DNA from 3 places in the Bacillus sp. z14 (2026) genome. Region 3 is predicted to be linked to each of the others. Evidence: predicted binding sites of a transcription regulator. Region 3 holds the regulator's gene; each other region holds the start of a gene.
What was found. The regulator LexA, encoded in region 3, represses DNA repair genes until DNA is damaged. The targets are predictions, from matches to a motif close to CGAACATATGTTCG.
Positions count from the first base shown of each region.

Region 1: a site for LexA is predicted at 1,076-1,089, ahead of AC4G3O_RS06875 (YhjD family protein). Genes of this name have one in related genera too.
Region 2: a site for LexA is predicted at 1,274-1,287, ahead of uvrB (excinuclease ABC subunit UvrB). Genes of this name have one in related genera too.

Region 1 is NZ_JBZFQK010000002.1:177,432-179,708, reverse strand. Features, by position in the region: gene AC4G3O_RS06885 (RAxF-45 family protein) at 80-199, opposite strand; gene AC4G3O_RS06880 (TVP38/TMEM64 family protein) at 299-910, opposite strand; gene AC4G3O_RS06875 (YhjD family protein) at 1,123-1,497, shown strand; gene AC4G3O_RS06870 (competence protein ComK) at 1,510-2,106, opposite strand.
Region 2 is NZ_JBZFQK010000003.1:257,176-259,452, forward strand. Features, by position in the region: gene uvrB (excinuclease ABC subunit UvrB) at 1-1,181, opposite strand, end outside; gene AC4G3O_RS12285 (CsbA family protein) at 1,377-1,604, opposite strand; gene AC4G3O_RS12290 (ABC transporter substrate-binding protein) at 1,871-2,277, shown strand, end outside.
Region 3 is NZ_JBZFQK010000009.1:18,749-21,025, reverse strand. Features, by position in the region: gene AC4G3O_RS17955 (helicase-related protein) at 1-411, shown strand, start outside; gene lexA (transcriptional repressor LexA) at 615-1,241, opposite strand; gene yneA (cell division suppressor protein YneA) at 1,395-1,718, shown strand; gene AC4G3O_RS17940 (YneB family resolvase-like protein) at 1,788-2,277, shown strand, end outside.

The sequences.
Region 1 (2,277 bases), on a different contig from region 3:
GGAAAGTCGATATAAGACTTCCCCATGGCTTTTGAATTCCTATTTTATCAAGGGTATAGAGACTTATTATCGTTCTTTTTCATATGAAATTTCCTGAAAAGGGCAGACTACCCCCTTGGCGAAATTGCACATGAAAAATGGCACGGATCAATGACAAGTTTTCAAGCCATTGCAAACATACCTTCACAGAACGATTCATCTCTACACCTCCTTTAATGGAATAATTTAGTTATAATTATAAACTTTCAGTCAATTATTAACAACTGCTTTTTTCACTCTTCACAGATATCCTTCCATTCTACGAATGGTCCTTCTGTTCCACCCGATTCAAACGGATTTCTACTTGTTTGCCTACTAGCCATAAAAGGAAAATGACGATACCAACAATAATACTTTTTACTGGTTCGCGAATTAAAGACATAATGTCATGGCCAATATAACTAATAGTAAAGATCATGACCAATTTCCCTGCAAAGACAGCAAGCATATATTGTTTTGGACTAATGTCAGATAATCCGCAAACTATATTTACGATCGCGGAAGGAGTGAATGGGAAACAAAGCAAGATAAACAACGGGCCAAATCCATGATGATTGATCCAGAGCATCGCTTTTTGCACAGCCGAATGTCTATGTAAAAATGAAAGGGCTTTTTTCTTTCCATATTTTCTGGACAAATAAAACACAACCATCGCACCAGCGACAGCACCTGTCCAGGAGAGAAGAAATCCAATCCATAAGCCAAAAGCATTGGCATTAGCCGTCACAAAAACAAACAAAGGCAAAAAAGGAAGGAACGCTTCAACAAACGGGAGCAACAATCCCGGAATGGGACCTAAGTTTCTATAATCACTTATTAATTCGGCTAAATGCTCCAATGTTAGCCATTCTGTTAACCAATTAAGATCCATAGTCTCTCCTCACAAACAAATAACAAATTCAGTCCATACTATATAAATATCCCCATATACATTAGATTGAAACAATCCTTACCCCTATTATATCAGATTGCTGTAAGGAGAGAATTAGTTAGAAAATAAACTTGTCAAAAATGTGAAAAGCGATTATTCTATATAGGAACATACGTTCGTTTTTTTACAGACATTGAAAGGACGCGATTTACATGACCCGCATCCCTACAGAAGAGCGCAATATAATGGAAAAAGCGATCTATCTACCCATGGTCCTCACCGTACTTGCCCGAGACCTTCAAGTGGTAAAAGCATCGCCCCTTAAATTAAAACAACCATACATATTATTAATTGATGAAACCATGAAACAGGTCCAAGCAGAATTGAAGCAAGCAAGCCACTATATGAGGACACATCAACTCAAAGTGGAAGAAACAAAAAGAGACGAATCATTCACCTCCTTTTTATTTCTGTATAAAGGCTATGAGGAATACCATAATTATTTCAATCCCCGTATTCGAAATAAAGTACAGGAATTACTGGAGTATTATTTTTTGAAGCAGTGGACTGACCAACTGAAAAATTAACAGCAATAAGTTTCATCGACCTTCCTTATAACTATTTGATGAATGCATTAAACCATGCTTTGCTTGGAAATCTGAATTCCTATCATTAACTTGCATGGCGTTATATAAATAATGTGTCTTTCGCTCCGTCTCTGCTAAGGTTTGAAGCAGCTTCGACTTCAGCATTGCAGTTCTGAGCATCTGGTTTTCAATGATACTATATGAAACTGGAACAACGATAGATTGCTTATTATGAAAATTAATTTGGGTTTTAGTCGCGTCAATCTTAACTCTGGATACAATGTGTTCATAAGAAAGCCAAATACATGATTCTTTTGCAGGAGATGTAGTAGGAAAAAAGAATAATCGATTAGCCGGTTCTAACGATATCGGCACTTTATGCGAGATACCGAGGAGCTTTTTCGTCGACTGGCATCTCCCAGGATAATCAGCCCCAAAATAATCACAGCTGGATTTTACTACTTCCGATGGCCTAAAAGGTACTAAAATTTCTTCATCAAATTCAATCACTTTAGAATACGTTTTCGATCCGTATTCTACTGGAACAACAGCAAATGTAAATGGACTTATTTCGTAATCCTCTCTCCTGGTAATCACGTTCTTTTCCATAGCTTCCTCCTTATAAATCCTGCAATTAAACTACAATTTCAATATAACATAATATTTTAAAATAATTGGTTTATTCACCAAAATTTCAATTTTAACCCAGAACCCCCATGATTGTTACGGTTAATTCATTTTATATTCTGGGTATATGATAAATAACTATTTCAAACTACC
Region 2 (2,277 bases), on a different contig from region 3:
GCAGATACATAAACAATCTGGTTGACATGTTCTTCAAACTCCTGAAATTGCAAAGGCCTATTATCCATTGCGGACGGCAAACGGAAACCATGATTGACAAGTACCTCTTTCCGGGCGCGGTCTCCATTATACATTCCGCGAACCTGCGGGACTGTAACATGGGATTCATCTATAACCATTAAAAAGTCTTTAGGGAAATAATCGATAAGGGTATAGGGGGTAGAGCCCGGCGGCCTTAAGGTCAGATGTCGGGAATAGTTCTCGATTCCTGAACAAAAGCCCATTTCTCTCATCATTTCAAGATCGTAACGGGTTCTTTGCTCCAACCGCTGTGCTTCGAGAAGCTTTCCTTCACCTCTTAAAAAGGTGAGCTGCTCTTCCAATTCCGTCTCAATATTTTGAATAGCAATCCTCATCTTTTCTTCTCTTGTAACGAAGTGGGATGCAGGGAAGATAGCTACATGATCTCTTTCGCCGATAATTTCTCCAGTCAGCGCATCCACCTCTCTGATCCGTTCCACTTCATCGCCGAAAAATTCAACACGTACACAGTGTTCATCCTTTGAGACTGGAAAAATCTCTACTACATCTCCTCTTACTCGAAATGCTCCGCGTTGAAAGTTAATATCATTTCGTTCATATTGAATGTCGACCAATTTACGTAATAGCTGATTCCGCTCCATTTCCATGCCAACTCGTATGGATAAAACCATTTCCCCGTATTCTTCTGGAGAACCCAAGCCATAAATACAGGACACACTGGCAATAATAATGACATCCTTCCGCTCAAATAATGCAGATGTTGCAGAGTGGCGCAGTTTATCTATCTCATCATTAATACTGGCGTCCTTTTCTATAAAGGTATCAGTCTGAGGTACATACGCTTCAGGCTGATAGTAGTCATAGTAACTGACAAAATACTCGACTGCATTATTCGGAAAGAACTCTTTAAATTCACTGTACAGCTGTCCAGCAAGCGTCTTATTATGAGCAATGATAAGGGTGGGCTTATTAGTCTCTTTTATCACGTTTGAAATCGTGAATGTTTTTCCGGTTCCAGTAGCGCCAAGCAGCGTTTGATGCTTAACGCCATTATTAATTCCATTCACTAGCTCTTTAATTGCAGTTGGCTGGTCTCCTTGAGGAGTATACTTGGAAACCAATTCAAATTGTTTACTCACACAAAAGCCCCTTTCATCATTTTCATCTCAAGTCTCGTTTTATTTGATAACAATATTTTACCACAATCATCTATAAACAAACCAATAAAAAGCGAACAAACATTCCCTTTTTTAACTTTAATAATATCATTTATGCCCATCCTGCAAAAAAATAAAAGAGTCTTCCTCAATAATATGGAAGACTCAGTCTGTTGTTTATGCACTTTTAGGTGTTCTTTTGATCATGCGCTGAGAATACCAATACCCGGCCGTTAATGAAAATGCGTCAATTATAATCAGAGGCCAGGATGATGTATAGCCTTTATACGCTGATGCGGCGATTAGGGCAACCGTTAAACACAAACCGACTATGCAGCTATATGTCACTCTTGAAAAGAGCACAACTAATAAACCTGGAGCTAAAAGAGCTATTAAAATCTTCATCTGAGGTCTCACCTGCTTCCTCTGGAATCACGCAGCTATTTTCCAGCAATTCTATTCAGCTACAAATATATTACATTTCATGTGATTAATCCAGCAGGATACTAAGTTAATCGCTGACTGGCCCTCCATTTGGCACCCCTCTGACTTCAAATGTGTCCATAGGCCTTTAGGATCATGTATGAAATTTTATCCAAAATTAGGTTTCGTTAACCAAATCTAAAGGAATTTATAAAGAAGCAAGTATTCATTAATATAGGAGGGAAAATATGAAACTTAAAAAATGGTTATCCATCTCTTCTGCTGCTTTCTTAGGGATTGCCTTAACAGCATGTTCGGATGCCGAAGAAACCTCTAATGATGAGAACGATTCAAAAGAAGAAACAGTTGAAATTACATATGCCAGAGGAGTCGATACGACAGGCAGTACAGAAAAACTGATAGAAGCATTCGAGAAAAAACATCCGAATATTAAGGTAAACTATCAGGAAATGCCGAATAGTTCTACTCAACAGCACGATCAATATGTAACCGCATTCAGTAGTAAAAGTGCTGAAATTGATGTATTTGATGCAGATGTTGTTTGGCCGGCAGAGTTCGCCCAAGCTAACTATGCGATGGAATTAGACCGCTTCATCGATCAGGATAAAATAAATCTCGAAGACTACTTCCCCGG
Region 3 (2,277 bases):
ATAACTGATTTATACGGTTTTCTGCATTTACCTTTTTCAGCGAATGAGGAGAGCCTCGTTAATCAATGGCTCTATAATATGAAAGCCATTGTGGATCGAAGAGAATTGAGAGAGCCTTTAATAAAGAAAGATTCCTTGGATGAACTTGAATTATCTTATAAATCAGTAGGATTGCATTTATTGTTTTTGTATAAATTAGATCGAAGAAGTGAAACGGTCTATTGGGAGCGAGTAAGAGAAGAAATCAGTTCAGATGCACATAATCAGTTAAGAAAAGGGGTTAAAAAATATCAAACAAAGTGTCGGTCATGCAATAAGCCGTTAAGCTGGAATTATCCATTTGCTATTTGCCAGTCGTGTTATGAAGAGAGTAAACGATCAAGATACTATTACAAAGGATGGGATATATAGGACCTTCAAGCTTGCAATCAAAATGGTTGCAAGCTTTTTTGTATCACATAATAATATTATGTAAACAACGAGATAAATAAAAGTATTAATCTATTTATAAAATGGAATATGCCAATCTTAAATGCATATGTTTAATAGAGAAAATAGAGATAATAGATTTTAAACACAAAAGTAGAACCGGCTGAAAGCCGGTCCCAACGTTCTTATTGAATATTTCTGTATAACCCGATCACTTTGCCAAGGATGCTGACATTTTGTAGAATGATAGGCTCGAGCATAGAATTTTCAGGCTGCAGACGGAAATGAGTATCTTCTTTAAAGAAACGTTTAACGGTAGCTTCATCATCTTCAGTCATGGCTACGACAATTTCACCGTTGTTTGCTGTATGCTGCTGGCGAACAATTACATAGTCACCGTTAAGTATTCCAGCTTCAATCATACTGTCGCCCATAATTTCTAGCATAAACACATTTTCATCGGCAGGAGCCATATGCTCAGGCAGAGGGAAGTATTCTTCTATATTTTCGATAGCTGTAATAGGCTGCCCTGCAGTTACTTTCCCGATTAATGGTACATTAACTGAATTTGTTTTTGGAATATGGTCATGTGGATCCATATCCAGGATTTCAATAGCACGTGGTTTGGTAGGATCTCGTCTGATGAGTCCTTTGCTTTCCAATCGCGCTAAGTGACCATGAACCGTGGAACTAGAAGCCAGTCCGACTGCTTCGCCAATTTCTCGAACGGAAGGCGGATAGCCCTTCGTTTTTACTTCTTCTTTAATATATAGCAAAATATCCTGTTGCCGTTTGGATAATTTAGTAGTCATCTCCCGCACCTCTTTTAGCTTTTCTTGTTTTTAGTATATCATTTCCTGTTTAACAGTACAAACATAAGTTCGTTTTTTGTATTGACACAAAACGTTTGTTCGGTTTATACTTGATTTATATTAAACGAACATACATTCGATGGGGGTTTATTTATGAAAAAATTATGGACTTCTTATAATTATTCCATCTTGTTTTTTATCGGTCTTTTCTTATTAATAACTACAATGATAGTAACAAATATTGAAGCACCAAAAGACGATTATCAACAAATCACGGTTAAAAAAGGAGATACAGTTTGGGATATGGCTGAACGTTTTGACGGCAGCGAAATGACACAGACTGAATTTGTCTCTTGGGTTCAGGAACATAATGACTTGCACATTAATCATTTAAAGGAAGGGCAAACGATTGTGATTCCTGTAAAGAAAATGAACGAAAATACAGAAATGCTACACTTAGCAGATTCTGATAAATAACTATATAATCAGTAAGGTCGGGAATGTTTCCCGGCCTTATCTATATGTAAAGAAGAATGGTGAGAGAAAATGAAGGTTGGAATTTATTGCAGAGTCAGCACAGATAAAAGTTCACAGGAAACATCACTGGAAAGGCAGGAGCAGGAGTTAACAAGACTGGCTGCCATAAAGGGGTTCGAGGTGGTAATAATCGAGAAAGAACAAGCCAGTGGATATGATTTAGAACGAGAAGGCATTCTAATCTTGCTGGAAAAAATGAAAAATAGAGAAATCGAGGGTCTCTTGATTCAGGATGAAACAAGACTGGGCAGAGGAAATGCCAAGATTGCTCTATTACATTGCATCTATAAAGAAGGGGTTAAATTATATACGGTTACTCATAATGGTGAGCTTGAGGTTTCTGAAACAGATGCCATGCTTTTGCAAATCATCAGTATAGTAGAGGAATATCAGCGAAAATTACAAAACAGTAAAATCAGAAGAGGGATGAAACGAGCAATTGAAAATGGATATAAACCACAAAGAAATTTAGCAAATCAACATCTTGGAGGCGGAAGAG